Regions from separate parts of the Sphingomonas sp. S-NIH.Pt3_0716 genome, predicted to be linked through region 2. Evidence: riboswitches for the same ligand, from Rfam matches in the RefSeq annotation. Region 2 holds a riboswitch; the other holds the start of a gene.
The links. A riboswitch is a leader RNA that binds a small molecule or an ion and turns the genes downstream of it on or off. The one in region 2 is predicted to bind thiamine pyrophosphate.

Region 1: another riboswitch for thiamine pyrophosphate. It lies ahead of thiC (phosphomethylpyrimidine synthase ThiC); the one in region 2 lies ahead of BRX37_RS07425 (TonB-dependent receptor).

What each region holds. Positions count from the first base shown of each region.
Region 1 is NZ_QLJK01000003.1:40,203-50,349, reverse strand. Features, by position in the region: gene BRX37_RS27555 (biosynthetic peptidoglycan transglycosylase) at 3-635, shown strand; gene thiC (phosphomethylpyrimidine synthase ThiC) at 1,241-3,136, opposite strand; TPP riboswitch at 3,191-3,300, opposite strand; gene BRX37_RS02935 (hypothetical protein) at 3,409-3,693, shown strand; gene BRX37_RS02930 (prolyl oligopeptidase family serine peptidase) at 3,715-5,811, shown strand; gene BRX37_RS02925 (transglutaminase family protein) at 6,258-9,590, shown strand; gene BRX37_RS02920 (circularly permuted type 2 ATP-grasp protein) at 9,594-10,147, shown strand, end outside.
Region 2 is NZ_QLJK01000007.1:92,173-102,319, reverse strand. Features, by position in the region: gene BRX37_RS07450 (leucyl aminopeptidase) at 1-499, shown strand, start outside; gene BRX37_RS07445 (DNA polymerase III subunit chi) at 505-942, shown strand; gene ndk (nucleoside-diphosphate kinase) at 1,056-1,478, shown strand; gene BRX37_RS07435 (hypothetical protein) at 1,760-2,398, opposite strand; gene BRX37_RS07430 (glutathione S-transferase family protein) at 2,403-3,077, opposite strand; TPP riboswitch at 3,161-3,270, shown strand; gene BRX37_RS07425 (TonB-dependent receptor) at 3,300-5,594, shown strand; gene BRX37_RS07420 (phosphotransferase enzyme family protein) at 5,597-6,739, shown strand; gene pnuC (nicotinamide riboside transporter PnuC) at 6,739-7,305, shown strand; tRNA gene BRX37_RS07410 (tRNA-Cys) at 7,353-7,426, opposite strand; gene BRX37_RS07405 (protein-L-isoaspartate O-methyltransferase family protein) at 7,617-8,249, shown strand; gene BRX37_RS07400 (TolC family outer membrane protein) at 8,260-9,702, shown strand; gene BRX37_RS07395 (DUF2497 domain-containing protein) at 9,772-10,147, shown strand, end outside.

The DNA of each region.
Region 1 (10,147 bases), on a different contig from region 2:
TTATGCGTCCGCAAAAACCCAGTATCCGATCATCACTGATACGCATCCATCAGGTAATTTTGAAGATCGATTTAGAGCGTTGGGGGATCAACCAACAACCGCGCCTGACTAAATTGGAGAAGATGGTTCTGCTGTTGGAAGACAGACGGTTTTTCGAGCATGCAGGTGTGGACTGGTTGTCAGTTATAAGGGAAACGCAGCGCCTACTTACCCGCAAACGACACGGCGGCGCCAGCACCATCGACATGCAGCTTTTTCGGACAATTTCAGATCGCTATGAGCGAACGATACGTCGCAAAGTGAGGGAATGGTTCGGCACTGTGCTATTACAGCGCAAATTTACTAAGCTTGAGATATTACGAATATATTTGGGAGTCGCATATTTTGGCACGGGCCTCCGAGGGGCATTAGATGCTGCAAAAGCCCTATTTCCTGACGCCATCGATCCTTACGCTTGGCAGCTGGAGGATGAGGATTTAACGTTGGATCAAGCCGCACAGATTGCCGCCCTACTCGTGTATCCCAAACCGCGCATCCCCGACATTAACTGGCAGTCCAAAGTCCGTCGGCGAGCGAACTATGGATTGGCTCTCTATGCGAGACGTGAAAAGAAGCTTGATCAGATTTTGCGTTGACATCTTATCAAGCGCTTCAGCTTCGTAAGGTACTTTAACACCAAAATGCATCTGGCGATGCAAAATTTGCGCCTCCTTCATCATAGATTGTGTGAATTGAAAAAATTTTGCTCGCACGATTTTTACGTCGTTCAAAATTCTGTTCTTACTTCTTGATGAATTTCTAGAAATAAAACTTTCTATATTCCTATTTATTTCGGACAGTTCATTTTGCAAATTTTCAAATTCATACAATGATGCATTTCTAAATTTAGTACGAATAGAAAGCTCAATCGTGAGCAACCTCTCATTCCATTCAAGAACAATAGCTTTATACCGCTCTACCGCCTCACGGTGCAACGCACCGTCACTGGAAACAAGGCATAGTCTCTGGGATGCATAAAGGCGTCGACCAGCTAAATCTGATAATTGATCTGCGGCAGCTACCATCTGCTGATACATATCTTTGGAGGCTTCGAAAAACCTGGTTTCTTTCGACGCGCGCGCTTGCCAGCCGTGAGCTAATTTGGCGCCGACAATGCCGGTAAGCACAAACGCGAACAGAGCTTGGACAAGCGCGCTAAACATAAAAACCCCTAGCTGATCAGCTACCCATTAGTACTATCTCAATCATGCTCCCGACCGCCAGCGCCCATATAGAGTTCGCTGCCGGTTTCCTTGAAGAGTTTGCTCATCTCTTCCATGCCTTTCAAGGCCGCCGCCTTGCTGGCTTCGGCGACTTCGGCGCCGGTCAGGCCCGCCGCCAGGAAGCCGTCGGCGGGCTGGTTCTTCTTTGCCGCGAAATCCCTGACTTCCTGCGTGATTTTCATCGAGCAGAATTTGGGGCCGCACATGGAGCAGAAATGCGCCGACTTGGCGCCTTCGGCCGGCAGGGTCTGGTCGTGATATTGTTCGGCGGTGTCGGGATCGAGCGACAGGTTGAACTGGTCGCGCCAGCGGAACTCGAAACGGGCGCGGCTGAGCGCGTCGTCGCGGACCTTGGCGGCCGGATGCCCCTTGGCAAGATCGGCGGCGTGGGCGGCGAGCTTGTAGGTGACGACGCCGACCTTCACATCGTCGCGGTCGGGCAGGCCCAGATGCTCCTTGGGGGTGACGTAGCAGAGCATCGCCGTGCCATACCAGCCGATCTGTGCCGCGCCGATGCCTGACGTGATATGGTCATAGCCCGGCGCGATGTCGGTGGTGAGCGGCCCCAAGGTGTAGAAGGGCGCTTCACCGCAGACCTGCAGCTGCTTTTCCATATTCTCCTTGATCTTGTGCATGGGGACATGCCCCGGCCCTTCGATCATCACCTGCACATCCTGCTTCCAGGCGCGGTGGGTCAGTTCGCCCAGCGTGTAGAGTTCGGAGAATTGCGCTTCGTCATTGGCGTCGGCAATCGAGCCGGGGCGCAGGCCGTCGCCCAAGGAATAGGCGATGTCATAGGCCTTCATGATCTCCGTGATCTCGTCGAAATGATCGTAGAGGAAGCTCTCCTTGTGGTGCGCCAGGCACCATTTCGCCATGATCGAGCCGCCGCGCGAGACGATGCCGGTGACGCGCCTGGCCGCCATCGGGATGTAAGCCAGGCGTACGCCGGCATGGATGGTGAAATAGTCGACGCCCTGTTCGGCCTGTTCGATCAGCGTGTCGCGGAAGATGTCCCAGGTCAGTTCCTCGGCGATGCCGCCGACCTTTTCGAGCGCCTGATAGATGGGGACGGTGCCGATCGGCACGGGCGAGTTTCGGATGATCCATTCGCGGGTGTCGTGGATGTTGCGGCCGGTCGACAGGTCCATCACCGTGTCCGCGCCCCAGCGGATCGACCAGACCAGCTTGTCGACTTCGGACGCGACGTCGGAGGCGACCGCCGAATTGCCGATATTGGCGTTGATCTTCACCAGGAAATTGCGGCCGATCGCCATCGGCTCGGATTCCGGGTGGTTGATGTTCGACGGGATGATCGCGCGGCCACGGGCGACTTCATCGCGCACGAATTCCGGCGTTACATAGTCGGGGATCGATGCCCCCCAGCTTTCGCCGTCGCGGACATATTCGGCGAGGCGGGCACGGCCCAGATTTTCGCGCTCCGCGACATATTCCATTTCCGGGGTGATGATGCCGCGGCGGGCATAGTGCATCTGGGAGACGTTCTGGCCGGACTTGGCGCGCAGCGGGCGCTTCACCACGTTCGGGAAGGGCTGGACGCCGCCCGAACGGTCCGGCCCTTTCAGGCCATTATCCTCCGGCTTGATCGCGCGCGCGTCATATTCCTCGACATCGCCGCGCTCGCGGATCCAGTCGCGGCGCAACTGCTGCAGGCCCGCCATGATATCGATATGCGCGTCCGGATCGGTGTAGGGACCGGACGTGTCATAGACGCGGACCGGCGGCTCGCCGCTGCCCGGTTCCAGATGGATCTCGCGCATGGCGACCTTGCGCGGGCCGACATGGATCTTCTTCGAGCCGCGAATGGGCCCGGTGGTGACGCGCATTTCGGTGCGGGCGGGGACGTCTGCCATAACTTCTCTCTCCTTCAGGCGGAAAGAGAGTGCGGGCGGTGTCACGGGACGAGTGGCACGACGCGCTTCCCTCCCTACGCCAGTGTCAACTGGATCAGGTTCAGCGGGTCGCGGCCACAAAGCCGCCTCTCAACCGTCTGCGGACGGTCCCCCGGGGATATGGGCATTGGATAGCGCAAGCACAGCGGCAGGGGAAGCCCCTCGCGAGCCGATCGCCTTGCGCCGGGGCGATGGAGACCATAATTGGAAGGAGATCCAGCAAGAGGCCGATCGTGCAGAACAGCGCCCCACCCCATCCCGATTCCGAGAAGGCCCGGCGCAAGGCGTTGCGGCACGAGATGCGGATGGTGGCGGTGCGGCCGCGGCGCTGGGGGCTGTGGCTGCTGACGCTGGGTGCGCTGCTGCTGATCCTGCCGTCGGCCTTTGGCGTTCATAGCCTGATGGGCTGGTCGCCGATGCTGCTGGGGCTGGTCGCCTGTGCCGCGTCGCTGCCCTTGCTGGTGGCGGGGGCGGTGCTGCGGCGGCGCTATCTGAAGGGACAGTTCGCGCGGGATTGAGGACAACAAAAGGGGGGCGCAATGAAGAGGTTTTTGACGATGGTTTCTGCTGCCTTGCTGACCGGCGCTGCTGCGCCCGCCCCTGCTCCGGCGGACGATCCGTTCGTCTGGCTGGAGGACTGGACCGGGCCGCGCGCGATGCAGTGGGTGGAGGCGGAGAACAAGGCGACCGTCGCCACGCTGCAAGGCGATCCGCGCTATGCCGGCTATTACAAAGACGCGCTGGCGATCGCATCGGCCAAGGACCGGATCGCGATGCCGATGCTGATCCATGGCCGCATCTATAATTTCTGGCGCGATGCCGACCATCCGCAGGGCGTGTGGCGCTACACGTCCGAGGCCGATTATGCGTCGGCGTCGCCGAGCTGGACGACCGTGCTGGACCTGGATGCGCTGTCCAGGGCCGAGGGCAAGAAATGGGTGTGGAAGGGCGCGACCATCCTCGATCCCGAGGAGCGGATCGCGCTGCTGGCGCTGTCGGACGGCGGCGAGGATGCGGTGCGGCTGCGCGAGTTCGACCTGGTCGACGGCCGGTTCGTGCCGGGCGGGTTCGACATTCCCAATGCCAAGCAGAATGCGGTTTGGCTGGACAAGGACAGCCTGCTGCTGTCGCGCGACTGGGGCGCGGACAGCCTGACCAAGTCGGGCTATCCCTTCATCATCAAGACGCTGAAGCGCGGGCAGAAGCTGGACGAGGCACAAGAAGTGTTTCGCGGCGCGGCCGACGACCAGCTCATGTCGATGCCGATCCTGCTGAGCGATGGACAGGGCAATCGGGCGGCTTTCCTGTTTCGCGGCGTCACCTTCTTCGGCAACAAGACCTGGCTGCTGACGGCGCAGGGGACGAAACGGCTGGCGCTGCCGACCAAGAGCCAGTTGCAGGGCATGGTCGACGGGCAGGTGCTGATCCAGACCAGCGAAGCCTGGACCAGCGGCGGCGTGACCGTGCCGGCCGGCGCGCTGGCGAGCGTGGCGCTGAAAGCCCTGCAGGATGGTGGCGTGCTGACGCCCGAAATCCTGTTCGCGCCGACGCCGCGCCAGTCGATCGACGGGGTGGTGGCGACGCAGAATCGGGTCGTGCTGAGCCTCAACGACAATGTGCGCGGGCGGGTGCGGGTCTATGCGCGCGGGGCCAGGGGCTGGAGCGCGCAGCCGGTCGACCTGCCCGACAATGCGACGATCAGCACGGTCGCCGCATCCGACAAGAGCGACAAGGCCTATCTGGCGGTGGCTGGTTTCCTGGCGCCGACGACGCTGTGGGCGATGGATGCGGCCGACCCCAAGCCGGTGCAGGTGAAAGCGATGCCGGCGCGCTTCGATGCGGCAAGCCTTGTGGTCGAACAGTTCGAGGCGGTGTCGAGCGACGGGACCAAGATTCCCTATTTCATCGTCCACAAGAAGGGGATGACGCCCGACGGCAGCACGCCGGCGATCATGACCGCCTATGGCGGCTTCGAGGTGCCGATGACGCCCAGCTATGCCGCGATCACCGGCAAGCTGTGGCTGGAGCGGGGCAATAGTTTCGTGCTGGCCAATATCCGCGGCGGCGGCGAGTTCGGCCCGGCCTGGCATGAGGCGGGCCTGAAGACCAAGCGCCAGATCATCTATGATGATTTCGCGGCGGTGGCGCAGGATATATTCGCCCGCAAATTATCCAGCCCCAGGAAGTTCGGCATCTATGGCGGGTCCAATGGCGGGCTGTTGATGGGGGTGGAGTTCAACCAGCATCCTGACCTCTGGAACGGGGTGGTGATCCAGGTGCCTTTGCTCGACATGATCCGATACGAGCAGATCGCCGCCGGCGCATCCTGGGTCGATGAATATGGCAGCGTGTCGGTGCCGGAGGAGAAGGCGTTTCTCGAGAAGATCTCGCCCTATGCCAATATCCGCAAGGGGGTGGCCTATCCCACGCCCTATATCTGGACCACGACCAAGGACGACCGGGTCGGGCCGCAGCATGCGCGCAAGTTCGCCGCGCGGCTGAAGGACTATGGCCTGCCCTATCTTTTCTACGAGGACACCGCCGGCGGCCATTCGGGCGACGCCGATATCGAACAGGGCGCGCGGTTGCAGGCGATGCAGATGGTCTATTTCAGCCAAAGGCTGGAGGGGAAATAGGGGTTCGGCCGCGTGGACAAATTCAGTGCGGACCGAATGGCCGGGATGGGTGGATTGCGGACTGCCCGAAAATCCTCCCTAAGCTTGCTTGGGGAGGGGGACCGCCGAAGGCGGTGGAGGGGCAATAGCGTTGCGTTTACGCCATTCCCCTCCGTCAGCGCTTCGCGCTGCCACCTCCCCAAGACAAGCTTGGGGAGGAATGAGAAACGTCAGCTTCTGGTCGCTGTCAGACCATCCTCCCCTGCAAGGAGGATTTTACAGCCGCTTTTGGTGGCTCCCTGCCAATAACGACCTGCGCTATCCTGACGGAAGTCAGGACCAACTCCGGGATGACGTCGGTTAAATGAGGGGATGGCCGGGGCTGACGCGAACGGAAATTGCGAGAATCTTTGGCGAGGCGACAGTTTCGCATTGCATTGCAGCAAAGCGTGGTTTCTGATCGCATCATGCTCAAGGCCGCGCTGCACCACCTGACCGCCTATCGCTATAGCCGCCCGATCCGTCTGGGTCCGCAAGTGATAAGATTGCGGCCCGCGCCGCACAGTCGCACCAAGATTCCCAATTATGCGCTGAAGATCGAGCCGGCGAACCATTTCCTCAACTGGCAGCAGGACCCGCACGGCAACTGGCTGGCGCGGATCGTCTTTCCCGATCCGGTCGATCATTTCAGTATCGAGGTCGACCTGCTGGCCGATCTGGATATCATCAACCCGTTCGACTTCTTCGTCGAACCCTATGCGGAAAATTACCCTTTCAGCTATGACGAGCAGCTGGAGACCGATCTGGCGGCCTATTATGACGTCGAGGCGCAGGGGCCGCTGTTCGAGGAACTGGTCGCGCAGCATGCCGCGTTCGAGGGACGGACGATCGACTTCCTGGTCGATGTGAACAGCAAGCTGCAGCAGCGCATCGGCTATGTCATCCGCATGGAAACCGGGGTGCAGACGCCCGAGGAGACGCTGGACATCGGCACCGGATCGTGCCGCGATTCCGCCTGGCTGCTGGTGCAACTGCTGCGCCGGCTGGGCTTTGCCGCGCGCTTCGTGTCGGGCTATTCGATTCAACTTGTTGCCGACGTCGAGCCGATCGAGGGGCCCAAGGGCGTCACCCAGGATGTGGTCGACCTGCATGCCTGGGCCGAAGCCTATGTGCCTGGCGCCGGCTGGATCGCGCTTGATGCGACCAGCGGCATGTTTGCGGGCGAAGGGCATATCCCGCTCTGCGCCACGCCCCATTATCGGTCCGCAGCGCCGATCAGCGGCATGGCCGAGCCGGCCGAGGTCGATTTCAATTTCGCCATGAATGTCAGCCGCATTGCCGAGGCGGTGCGGATCACCAAGCCCTTTACCGAGGGGCGCTGGGCGTCGCTAATGGCGCTGGGCGAGCAGGTGGACGCCGACCTGATCGCGCAGGATGTGCGGCTGACCACCGGCGGCGAGCCGACCTTCGTCGCGGTCGATGATCCGCAGGCGGGCGAATGGAATGGCGATGCGGTCGGGCCGACCAAGGCGGGCTATGCCGACCGGCTGATCCGGCGGCTGCGTGATCGCTTCGCGCCGGGCGCGCTGCTGCACCATGGCCAGGGCAAATGGTATCCGGGCGAAAGCCTGCCGCGCTGGGGCTATTCAATCTACTGGCGGGCGGACGGCGTGCCGATCTGGCGCGATGCCGGGCTGATCGCGGGCGAGCCGGAGGCGGGCGATACGACCATTACCGCCGAGGATGCCGGCCGCTTCCTGACCGCCATGGCGGACGGGCTGGGGGTCGAGACGGACTTCGTCCAGCCGGTGTTCGAGGATGCGCTGGCCTGGTCGGTGAAGGAGGCGGAACTGCCCGCCAATACCGAGCCGGGCGACCCCAAGTTCGACAATCCCGAGGAGCGCAGCCGGATGGTGCGCGCGTTCGAGGGCGGCCTTAGCAAGACGGTCGGCTATGTGCTGCCGATCCAGCGCTGGCAGACACAGGCGAGTGCGCCGCGCTGGCAGAGCGAGGTGTGGAAGGTGCGGCGCAAGGCGCTGTTCGCGGTGCCGGGGGATTCGGCGCTGGGCTATCGCCTGCCGCTGGGCACACTGCCCTATGTGCCGCCGTCCGATTTCCCCTATATCCACCCGCAGGATACGAGCGAACCGCGTGAACCGCTGGCCGATTATCGTGCCGAGGCGGAAGCGCCGGTAGAACGGTTCGAGCGGTCCGAAATCGCCGCCGCCGAGCATCAGGACCGGCAGGAACAGGTGTTCATCGAAGGCGCCGTGCGCACCGCCGTCACGGTCGAGCCGCGCGGCAATTTCCTGTCGGTATTTATCCCGCCGGTGAAGACGCTGGACGATTATCTGGAGTTGATTGCGCAGGTCGAGAAGGTGGCCGAGGCGACCCGCATCCCGGTGCGGATCGAGGGCTATGCGCCGCCGTCCGACCCGCGCGTCAACGTGCTGAAGGTGACGCCCGACCCCGGCGTGGTCGAGGTGAATATCCAGCCGGCGACAAGCTGGGCCGAGACGGTGGCGATTACCCAGGGTGTCTATGAGGATGCCCGCGACGTGAAGATGACCGCCGACAAGTTCATGGTCGATGGCCGGTCGGTCGGCACCGGTGGCGGCAATCATCTGGTGCTGGGCGGGGCGAGCGTGAACGACAGCCCGTTCATCCGCCGGCCGGACTTGCTCAAGAGCTTCGTCCTCTATTGGCAGCGGCACCCCGCGCTCTCCTATCTCTTCTCCGGCCTGTTCATCGGCCCGACCAGCCAGGCGCCGCGCATCGACGAAGCGCGGCACGACAGCCTGTATGAGCTGGAGATCGCGCTGGCGCAGGTGCCCAATCCGGTGCGCGATGGCGAGGACAAGCTGCCGCCGCCCTGGCTGGTCGACCGATTGTTCCGCAACCTGCTGGTCGACGTGACCGGCAACACCCATCGCACCGAAATCTGCATCGACAAGCTGTTCTCGCCCGATGGCCCGACCGGGCGCCTGGGCCTGGTCGAGTTTCGCGGGTTCGAGATGCCGCCAGACCCGCAGATGAGCCTGGCCCAGCAATTGCTGCTGCGCGCGCTGACCGCCTGGTTCTGGCGCGAGCCGCAGCAGGGCAATCTGGTGCGCTGGGGCACGGCGCTGCACGACCGTTTCTTCCTGGGCCATTTCGTCTGGGCCGATTTCCTGGAGGTGCTGAACGATCTCCGCCAGGCGGGCTATGATTTCGATCCCAACTGGTTCGAGGCACAGCGCCAGTTCCGCTTCCCGGTGCATGGCAGCGTGGAGGCCGGCGGCGTCGGGCTGGAGATCAGCCATGCGCTGGAGCCGTGGAACGTGCTGGGCGAGACCGGCGCGATCGGCGGCACGGTACGCTATGTCGACAGTTCGACCGAGCGGTTGCAGGTCCGCGTGTCCGGCCTGGTCGCCGGGCGCCATATCGTCAGCTGTAACGGCCGGCGCGTGCCGATGACGCCAACCGGCGTGCCGGGCGAGGCGGTGGGCGGCGTCCGCTACAAGGCGTGGGCGCCGGCCAATTGCCTGCACCCCAACCTGCCCGCCAATGCGCCGCTGACCTTCGATATCTTCGATAGCTGGAGCGGGCGGTCGCTGGGCGGCTGCGTCTATCATGTCGCCCATCCGGGCGGGCGCAATTATGACGATGTGCCGATCAACAGCTATGAGGCGGAGGCGCGGCGCAAGGCGCGGTTCCAGGATCATGGCCATACGCCCGGCCCGGTCGACATGCCGCCGGCCGAACCCCCGAGCGAATTTCCGATGACGCTGGACCTTCGGTTCAGGCATCCCGAATATTAGACGATGACCGACTCGCCTGTCCTGCCGGGTCTCGAAGCGTCCGGCTGGGCCGGCGACTATCTGGCGCGCGCGTCGGGCGGCGACCTGTTCGCCGGGGCGCTGGCGGAGATGGCGCCACGCTGGCGGGCGATGCTGGATCGATTGTCGGAACAGGGACAGGGTGATCCCGCAACGCTGGCCGGCAATGTCGAGCGGCAGGCGCAGGATCTGGGCCTGGCGTTCCGTCTGACCGGCGACGAGCAGGAGCGGCCCTGGCCGCTGAGCCCGATCCCGATGCTGATCGGCGCTGGCGAATGGACCCGGATCGAGCAGGGGCTGATGCAGCGGGCCGAGCTGCTGGAGCGGGTGATCAGCGACATCTATAGCGGCCAGAGCCTGGTGCGCGAGGGCAAGCTGCCCGCCGCGGTGGTGACCGGCAGCCCGCATTATTGGCGGGTGATGACCGGGGCGGCGCCGCCGCGCGGCCATTATCTCCATTTCTATGCCGCCGATCTGGGACGCGGGCCGGACGGCGAATGGCGCGTGCTGGCCGACCGGGTGCGCACGCCCGTGGGTGT
Region 2 (10,147 bases):
GATGTCGGGCCAGACGATCGAGGTGCTGAACACCGACGCCGAAGGCCGTCTGGTGCTGTGCGACGCGGTGACCTGGGCGCAGAAGACCTATGAACCCGAAGTGGTGATCGACCTCGCCACCCTGACCGGCGCGATGATGATCGCGCTGGGCAGCGAGCATGGCGGCCTCTTCGCCAACGACGATGCGCTGGCCGACGACCTGCTGGCAGCGGGCAAGACCAGTGGCGAGAAGCTGTGGCGCTTCCCGCTGTCGGAGGCCTATGACAAGCTGATCGACAGCCCGATCGCTGACATGAAGAATATCGGTCCGCGCTTCGCCGGCTCGATCACCGCTGCCCAGTTCATCAAGCGCTTCGTCAACGAAGGCGTGAAGTGGGCGCATCTCGACATTGCCGGCATGGTCTGGTCGGACAAGCCCGGCGCCACCGCCGACAAGGGCGCGACCGGCTATGGCGTGCGCCTGATCGACCAGTTGGTGGCCGACAAGTTCGAGCGCTGAAGCCGGTGCAGGTCGACTTCTACCAGCTGAGCCGCGATCCCGTGGAAGGGGTGCTGCCCGCGATCGCGGCGCGCATCCTGGACATGGGCGCGCGGCTGCTGGTGGTGGCCGACGAGCCGGAGCGGCTGGCCCGCATATCGGCGGGCCTGTGGGCGGGGCCACCCGAAAGCTTCCTGGCCAATGGCCTGGCAGGCGACGGGGTGGACGCCGCCCAGCCGGTGCTGTTGGCGCAGAGCTGTGACGCGGCCAATGGCGCCAGGCATATCGCGCTGGCGGACGGTGTATGGCGCGAGGAGGCGCTGGGCTTCGATCGCGCCTCCTATTTCTTCGGTGCGGACACGATCGACGGGGCGCGGGCCAGCTGGCGGGCGCTCAGCAAGCGTGAGGGCGTGACCCCGCGCTTCTGGCGGCAGGAAGGCCGCAAATGGGTGCAGGGGCCGTGAACGCCCGGAAATAGGGACTTCTACCAAGCCCACTCGCGCCCCTCTTGCGAAGTGATCCGGCCCAGTCTAAAGGGCGCGCAACTTTATTCCAACAATCCGGAGTTATGAGGGCCATGGCCGTCACGCGCACTTTTTCGATCATCAAGCCCGACGCAACCCGTCGCAACCTGACCGGCGCCGTCACCAAGATGCTGGAAGAAGCCGGCCTGCGCGTCGTCGCTTCCAAGCGCATCCGCATGAGCCGCGAACAGGCCGAAGGCTTCTATGCCGTTCACAAGGAACGCCCCTTCTTTGCTGACCTGGTCGCCTTCATGATCTCGGGCCCGGTCGTCGTCCAGGTTCTGGAAGGCGAAAACGCCGTGACCCGCAACCGCGACATCATGGGCGCCACCAACCCGGCCAATGCCGACGCCGGCACCATCCGCAAGGAACTGGCCGAATCGATCGAAGCCAATTCGGTCCATGGTTCGGACAGCGAAGAAAATGCCGCGATCGAGATCGCCTATTTCTTCAAGCCCGAAGAAATCGTCGGCTAAACCCGACACCCGTCCACGGACGAGCAAAAGGCCCGGCGCTCCCCCAAGGAGCGGCCGGGTTTTTTTGTTGCCAGGATGACAAAGTTGAGTGGGAACAAGACATAGCCCCTCCCTTCCAGGGAGGGGTTGGGGTGGGTTGCGAGCGTAGCGAGCTTCTGCCCTATCGACCGTAGGCCGCCGCTACGCGGCGCACCCACCCCCGGCCCCTCCCTGGAAGGGAGGGGAGTAGGGAACGTCCGCTTCTGGTCGCTTGCGGCCTGCCTGAACGTGGCCGGGCGGGCCTAGCCTTTCGTCTGGCGGGCCCAGCGGGCGTCGATTTGGGACTGGGCGTCGGCGCCCTGGGCGTGGCTGACCAGGGACAGGCCGCGCAGGGTCAGCTTATGGCCGGACAGCCATTTGCCGGCGATGCCATAGCCGATGTCGTAGACGGCGGAATCGCTGTGGGTGTCGCCATTGACGACGAACTGGGTGACGATGGTCACCGGCAGTTTCTCGTCACCGATGCTGTCATCGGGCAGCTTGGCGGCATTGCGCGCCTTTTTCAGCGCATCCTCGAACCAGCCGGCCTCGATCCGCGGTTCGCCGGTCGTGTCGACCGGGGCGATGCCGAGCGCCCTGGGGAAATGGATGGTCTGGCTCTGCACCAGTTGATCGGGATCGGCGGGCTTGAGCGTCAGGCGGCTGTCGCCATCGGCCGAAGCGTTGAGCACCAGCCGGGCGGCGCGGGCGGAGGCCTTGCTGCTTTCGGCGGCCTTGCTGGCGCGTTCGTCCTTCTTGTCGGCCCAGTTGAGATAGAGGGTGAGGGCGGAGATCAGCACCGCCGCCACCGCCAGCAACTCACCAAGCGTGATCCAGCGTCGGCGGATACGGGCGGCTTCCTCCTTGCGGGTCTCCTGCTTGGCCTCGGGGCTGTCGCTCATCGGATCAGGCCGTCTGTGGCGGGACTTCGAACTTGTCGATCACCCATTCCTCGGCCTGCGCCTCGCCGATCCATTCCTGCATCCAGGGATGGGCGATGATCGCGCGCATATAGGCTTCGGCAAAGCGGGCGACCGGCAGCTGATAGGTGATGAAGCGGGTAACGACCGGCGCGAACATCAGGTCGACGGCGCCGAACTCGCCAAACAGGAAGTCGCCCTCGCCACCATAGCGGGCGCGGGCCTGGGCCCAGAGCTGCATGATCCGGCTGATGTCATGGGCGACGGCCTCCGACGGCGGGACCGGATCATAGATCTGGCGGATGTTCATGCTGTGCTCGCGGCGGAGCGCAGCGAAGCTGCTGTGCATTTCGGCCGCCATCGAGCGGGCCATGGCGCGGGCGCCCGGATCGGTCGGCCAGAACTGGTCGCCTCCGGCCTTTTCATTGAGATATTCGACGATGGCCAGGCTGTCCCACACGACGATGTCGTCGCCATCCCACAGGATCGGCACCTTGCCGGAGGAGGGGGCGAACTCATCGCCCTCGCGACGCTTTTCCCATTCCTCGTCATAGAGGGGGACCACCACTTCCTCGAACGGAAGGCCGGAGAGCTTGCACGCCAGCCAGCCGCGCAGCGACCAGCTCGAATAGGCCTTGTTGCCAATGAACAGCTTCATCATGGGCATGTCTTAGCCGGGCGGGCTTCGATAAGTCGAGAGCCGATAGAGAGGGCTTTCCACTTCGCGTCGAAACGCCTAAGGGGCGGCCATCCCCGGGGGGCCGCTCATGCGCGGCTGAGAGGTGGTCAGCAGACCACGACCCGCTGAACCTGATCCGGCTGATACCGGCGTAGGGAGGGCAAGGCGGCAGGTCCGTCGTCCCTCCTGTGGAGTGGACGTGAGATGAAGACTGCCCGATTACCCCATGTTGGAAGCGCCTGCCTGACGCTGGCCCTGTTGATGATTGCATCGCCCGCGATGGCGGAGGATGAGCTGGACCAGTCGACCAATATTCAGGTCGTCGGCCATCCCGACCCCGAAGGCCTGTTGCCCGACCAGAGCGCGCCCAAGGCGGTCAGCGCGATCTCCACCGACTTCATCATCAAGCAGGCGCCGACGCTCAACGCGTTCCAGCTGGTCAACCTGCTGCCCGGCGCCAATGTCTCGTCCAGCGACCCCTATGGCCTGTCGGCGTCCTCCAGCCTGACGCTGCGCGGCCTGGGCCAGGACCAGATCGGCGTATTGATGGAAGGCGCGCCGCAGAACGACATCGGCTATTATTATGCCTATCCCTCGCAATTTGCCGATGCGGAGAATGTGCGGCAGGTGATGCTGGCGCAGGGCGCGGCAGACATTGACTCGCCCGTGGTCGCGGCCGCCGGTGGCCTGTTGTCGCTGACGCTGGATGATCCCAGGGCGGAGGCGGGCGGCCTCGTCAACCTGTCGGTCGGTTCCTATGACGAGCGGCGCGTCTTTGCGCGGATCGACACGGGACGGATCGGATCGACCGGGCTGAAGGCCTTCATTTCCTATTCCAACAACCGTGCCGACAACTGGCGCGGGGCGGGCCATGATCAGCGCCAGCATATCGATGCCAAGCTGCTGAACGAATGGGGCGATGGCAACCGGGCGAGCATCGCCTTTTCCTTCAACGACGCCAAGACATCGACCTATCCCAGCCCCAGCAAGACGGATTGGGAAGCCTCTGGCCGCGGCTATAATTTCGACGAGACCTATAGCGAGGGGAACACCAACTACTGGCGCCTCTATCGCGCGCCGTTCCGCAATTTCTATGTCGCGGCGCCCGTCCACCTGAAGCTGAGTGACACGCTGAGCTTCGACAGCAGCGCCTATCTGCAGATGGGGCATGGCAATTCGCCCTATGGCACGCAGCTCGCCACCACCGGCAATTATCTGGGCACCGAGGAACTGACCCAGCCGATCGACCTGCCCGGTGCGGTCGATGGCGTCGCAACGGTGCTGGGCAACTGGACCGGCAAGCAGTTCCGCGTCGGCGACGTCAGCAAGCTGACGCTGCAGGCCGGCGCGCATCGGATCGTGGCTGGCCTCTGGTTCGACTATGGCACCGACCGGGTGACGCAATCCTATACGTCGATCGATGCCGATGGCCGGCCGGTCGACCAGTGGGGCTATCAGGACAAGGCGATCCGCACCGCCGACGGGCGGCTGCTCGCCTATGAAAATCAGCGCACGGAGACGGTCACCAAGGGCTTCTTCCTGGCTGACAGCATCGCGGTGACGCCCAAGCTGGGCATCGACATTGGTTTCAAGGGCGTCAACCTGCTGCGCAACGGCCGCAATTATCTGCCCGGCCCGCAATCGACGGTGCGGATCGACAGCTTTGCCGCGCTACCGCGGGCGGCGATCCATTATCAGCTGGACGACCGGCAGCAGCTGTTCGCCAACATCACCACCAATTTCCGCACGCCCAACGAGTTCGCGCTCTACAACAGCTATTATGGCGGAGAACTGGTGAGCCAGGGCACCGACGGCCTGAAGAACGAATATTCGATCTCGCAGGAACTGGGCTATCGCTATATCGGCCCCAGCCTGTCCTTCTCGCTGACCGGTTTCCATTATCATTTCCGCAACCGCCAGGTGGCGACGGTGATCGACAGCGGCGGCGCGCTGGTCAATTCGACCATCAACGCCGGCAGCCAGAGCAGCTATGGCCTGGATGGCGAGATCGACTATCGCCCGGCCAAGGGGATGAGCATCTATGCCTCGGCCGAATATCTGCACACGCGGCTGAACGACGATCTGGCGATCAACGGCGATTATCTGCCGACCAGGGGCAAGCGGGCGGTATCGGCCCCCAGCTTCCAGTTCGCGCTGGGCAGCACCTATGATGATGGCCGGCTGTTCGGCAGCAGCGCGCTCAAATATGTCGGCCGCCAATATGCGACCTTCATGAATGACGAGAGCATCAAGGGCTATGCCACGCTGGACCTGTCGGTCGGCGTGCATCTGGCCGGGCTGATCGACGCGCAGGTGATGGACCTGCGCATCAACGCGATCAACGTGACCAATCCGCGCGTCCTGTCGGGCGTCTATGCGATCAGCACCAACGCGCAGGACACGGTCGGGCGCAACGGCACGCTGATCGCCGGTTCGGCGCCGACCTATCATGTCGGCAGCGGGCGCGCCGTGGTGGCGACGCTGTCGCGCGCCTTCTGACGATGAGCGCCGCCGCCCCGCATCTGGTCCATGGCATGGGGCTGGCGCTGGAGGCGCCGGCCTGGCCGGCGATCACGGTGGACGAGGCGGCGGCGGTGCTGGCCCATTTTCCCGACGCTGGCCGGCTGGCGGCGCTGGCCTGGCATTCGCCGCGCCCCTTTTCGGCGGCGGCGCTGGTCGAGACGGATCGCGGCCCGCTGTTCCTGAAGCGGCATCACCAGCGCTTGCGGACGCCGGCGGCGCTGGCCGAGGAGCATGGCTATATGGCGCATCTGCGCGGTGCCGGACTGGCGGTGCCCGATGTGCTGCGCGCCGCCGATGGCGCCGGCGCGATGGCGCTGGGCGAATGGAGTTACGAACTGCATCGCCAGGCGCCGGGTATCGATCTCTATCGCGATCGCCAGTCCTGGACGCCCTTCCTGTCGCCCGATCACGCCTTTGCGGCCGGCGTCGCGCTGGCGCAACTGCATCGGGCGGCGGCCGGTTTCGCCGCGCCGGCACGCGGGCGGCATCCGCTGGTGTCGAGCTTCACCATATTGCCTGCCGTTGATCCACTGGCCGCAGCGGACGCCTATGTCGCGGCGCGGCCGGCGGTGGCGGCCTTCCTGGCGGACATGCCCTGGCGGTCGGAACTGGCGCGGCTGTTGGCGGCATTGGGGGAGGGGCTGGCGCCGCGGCTCGCAGAGCAGCCTGCGCTCTGGACCCATAATGACTGGCACCCCTCCAACCTGCTCTGGTCGGCGGAAGGCGCGGTCAGCAGCATCTTCGATTTCGGCCTGTCGACCCGCAGCTGCGCCCTGCATGACCTGGCCACCGCGATCGAACGGACGGCGATTCCCTGGCTGGCGCTGGAGCAGGGGCGACTGGCTGAGCCGGCGGATATGGATGGGGCACTGGCCTTGCTGGCGGGCTATCGCAGCGTCCTGCCGCTGGGGCCTGGCGAGATCGATACGCTGCTGCGCCTGCTGCCGCTGGTCCATGTCGAGTTCGCCCTGACCGAGATCGACTATTTCTTCGGCATATTGGCCGATCGCGAAGGGGCCATGCTGGCCTGGCAAGCCTATCTGGTGGGCCATGCCGACTGGTTCCTGTCTGGCGAGGGGCAGGACTTTCTGGCGCGACTCCGTGAGGGGGTGGCGGCCTGATGTCGATGCTGGAGATCGTCGCTGTCATCATCAGCTTCCTCGGCATCTGGCTGACGGCGCGGCGGCATTTGCTGTGCTGGCCGATCAACCTGATGGCCTGCGCCCTGTATGCCAAGCTGTTCCTGGACGTGCGCCTCTATGCCGACATGGTGCTGCAGGGGCTGTTCGGCATCGCCATCATCTATGGCTGGATCGGCTGGGCGCGGGGCAAGCGGGACGAGGGCGAGGTAAGGGTGGTGCCGCTGCCACCGATGCGGGCCGCCAAGGGGCTGGCGCTGGGCGCACTCTGTGCCGGCGCGATCGGCTGGTTCACCCATCATTATACCGATGCGGCGCTGCCCTGGATGGATTCGGCGCTGAGCAGTTTCAGCCTGGTCGCCCAATATTGGACGGCGCGGCGCCATGCGGCGAGCTGGCTGCTGTGGATCGCGGTCGACATTTTCTATGTCGGCATGTTCATGTTCAAGGGATTGTGGCTGACGGCCGGCCTTTATGCCGCGATGATCGGACTGGCAGTATTGGGCTATTGGCGTTGGCGGCAGGCGATGCGTCGCAACACAGCCTGAGCAGGGCTGGTGCCTTGAGTCGGCAGGGATCGGATCTATCTGGAAAATGGAGGCCCGAGCCGGAATCGAACCGGCGTGCAAGGATTTGCAGTCCTCTGCGTCACCACTCCGCCATCGGGCCTTCCGTGCGGTGGAGGCGGCAAATGTCCGCCTTTGATCGCAAAGTCAAGCGCGGGAAGGCGAACAATCCCAAGAATCTCGCTCTCCATCGTGGAAAGCCGCTTGGCGCGGGGGAAATGCTGATTTAGAGGTCCGGTAATCCCCTAAGTGTATTGCATTGCCAATACAGTTGTGCCAAGCGAGGAACTATCGTGACCGAGCAGAACTTTTCTTCGATGCGGACCGCCATGGTCGAGAGCCAGCTGCGCACCAGCGCCGTGGACGATCAGCGCGTGATCGCCGTGATGGCGAAGGTGCCGCGCGAGGACTATGTCCCCGCCGAGCGTCGGGCCATGACCTATGTCGATCGCCCGATCCCGCTGGACGGCGACCGTGCGCTGAACCCGCCGCTGGTCACTGGCCGTCTGCTCAAGGAAGCCGATGTCCAGGCCGGCGAGAAGGTGCTGCTGATCGGCGCCGCGACCGGTTACAGCGCGGCGCTGCTCGCCGAGCTGGGTGCGCAGGTGACGGCAGTGGAGGTCGAGGGTGGTGCGGAGATCGCAGTGCCCGGCGTGACCGTGGTGCGCGGCCCGCTGGCCGCCGGCGCATCGGCCGGTGCGCCCTATGATGTTCTTTTCATTGACGGCGCGGTGGAGGAAGTCCCCGCTGCGCTCGTCCAGCAGCTAGTCGATGGGGGACGGGTGGTGACGGGCGTCGTCGAACGCGGTGTCGCTCGCCTGTGCAGCGGCCGCGCGGTGGCGGGCGTGCTGGGTCTCGCCAGCCTTACCGACATGGAAATGGTCGTGCTTCCCGGTTTCGCCGCGCCGGAGCAGTTCGTTTTTTGAGACAGGATAGATGACAGCAAAGCGTATGACCCTTCGGCGCCAAGCCGCTACAGCCTTGCTGTTGCTATCCTCCTCCATGGCAGGGGTGGCGCATGCCGAAACCCTGCAGGGCGCGCTGGCCAAGGCCTATCGCACCAACCCGACCCTGACCGGCGCACGCGCCGGTCAGCGGGCGACGGACGAGAATGTCCCGATCCAGAAGGCAGCGGGGCGGCCCACGGCCAATTCGCAGCTCCAGTTCCAGGAACTGGTCATCCGCCCGTCGAACAGCTTCCTGGCGCCGCATCGGTCCGCCAGCGCCAGCGGCAGCATCGATGTGCCCATCTATTCCGGCGGCACCGTGCGCAACAGCGTGAAGGCGGCGGAAACGCGCGTCGAATCGGGCCAGGCGAATCTGCGCGGGACCGAGGCGAGCGTGTTCTCGCAGACGGTCGCCGCCTATATGGATGTGATCCGCGATATCGCGCTGGTGTCGCTCAATGCCGCGAATGTGAAGGTGCTGGAGGTCAATCTCCAGGCGACCAACGACCGGTTCGAGGTCGGCGATGTCACTCGCACCGACGTCGCCCAGTCCGAATCGCGTCTGGAACTGGCCCGCTCCGACCTGCAGCGCGCCGAATCCAACCTGATCACCAGCCGCGAAAATTATATCGCGATGGTCGGCGAGGCGCCGGTCGATCTGGAATCGCCGCCCGCTCTGCCGGGCCTGCCGGCCGATCCCGACAGCGCCGTGCGCGTCGCGCTGGCCGATAATCCCGATATCCTGGCTGCGCAGAAGTCGCGTGAGGCGGCGCGTTATGACGTGAAGGCGGCCAAGGGCGCCACGCTGCCGACCCTGAGCGGTTTCAGCCAGGGCAGCTATACCGACTATATGGACAAGGACATTGCGGCCAACAAGCAGGCGGCCGTCGGTGCGACCCTGACCATTCCCTTCTACCAGGGCGGTCGCCCGGCCGCACAGGTGCGCCAGAACCAGGCGCTCGAGTCGCAGGCGATCGAGCGGCAGATCGAGGTCGAGCGCGGCGTGATCTCGCAGGCGCGTGCCGCCTATGCCGCGTTGCAGGCGTCGCTGCGCACGATCCAGTCGAGCCAGAAGGCGGTCGATGCCGCCGAACTGTCGCTGGAAGGTGTGCGGGCGGAAAACTCGGTCGGCAGCCGCACCATCCTCGACATCCTCAATGCCGAGCAGGAATCGCTCAACGCCAAGGTCGAACTGGTGACCGCGCGCCGCAATGCCTATGTCGCCGGCTTCACCCTGCTGGCCGCGATGGGCCATGCCGAGGCTGACGATCTGGGCCTGGAAAGCGGCACCCTCTATGACCCGATGGTCAATTATGACCGGGTCGAGGGCAAGTGGTTCGACTGGGACTATGACGGCAAGCCCCAGGCGGTTTCGACACGTACCGTTGACACGCCGGCTCAAAACGCCAAAGTCGATGCCGCGCAGCCTTAACCGCTTGTTAACCTGAACAGGTAATCTTGGCGGAATAGGTGCGGAATGAAATTTGGACGGGAATTATCCATGGGTGACATGACCAAGGAACCCTCGATGGAAGAGATACTCTCGTCCATCAAGCGGATCATCGCCGAAGAGGGCGAGGACGCCGTTCAGGCCGCGCCGCAGCGCCGCCAGAAGACCCCGATCGACCTGAGCGCCGCGTCCCATGCGGTGATGTCGGCTGAGGTCGAGGAAGTGCTGGAACTGACCGACGAGATTCCGGTGGAGGAAGTGATGCCCGCGCCCAAGTCGACCCGCGCCGTGAAGGCCGTGGCCCCGTCCGAATCGGACGGCGACTCGATCCTGTCGGTGGAAAGTGAAGTGGCCGCGCGTCATTCGCTCTCGGCCCTGTCCACCATGCTGGTCAGCCCGCGCGAGGGCGAGGACAATACGCTGGAGG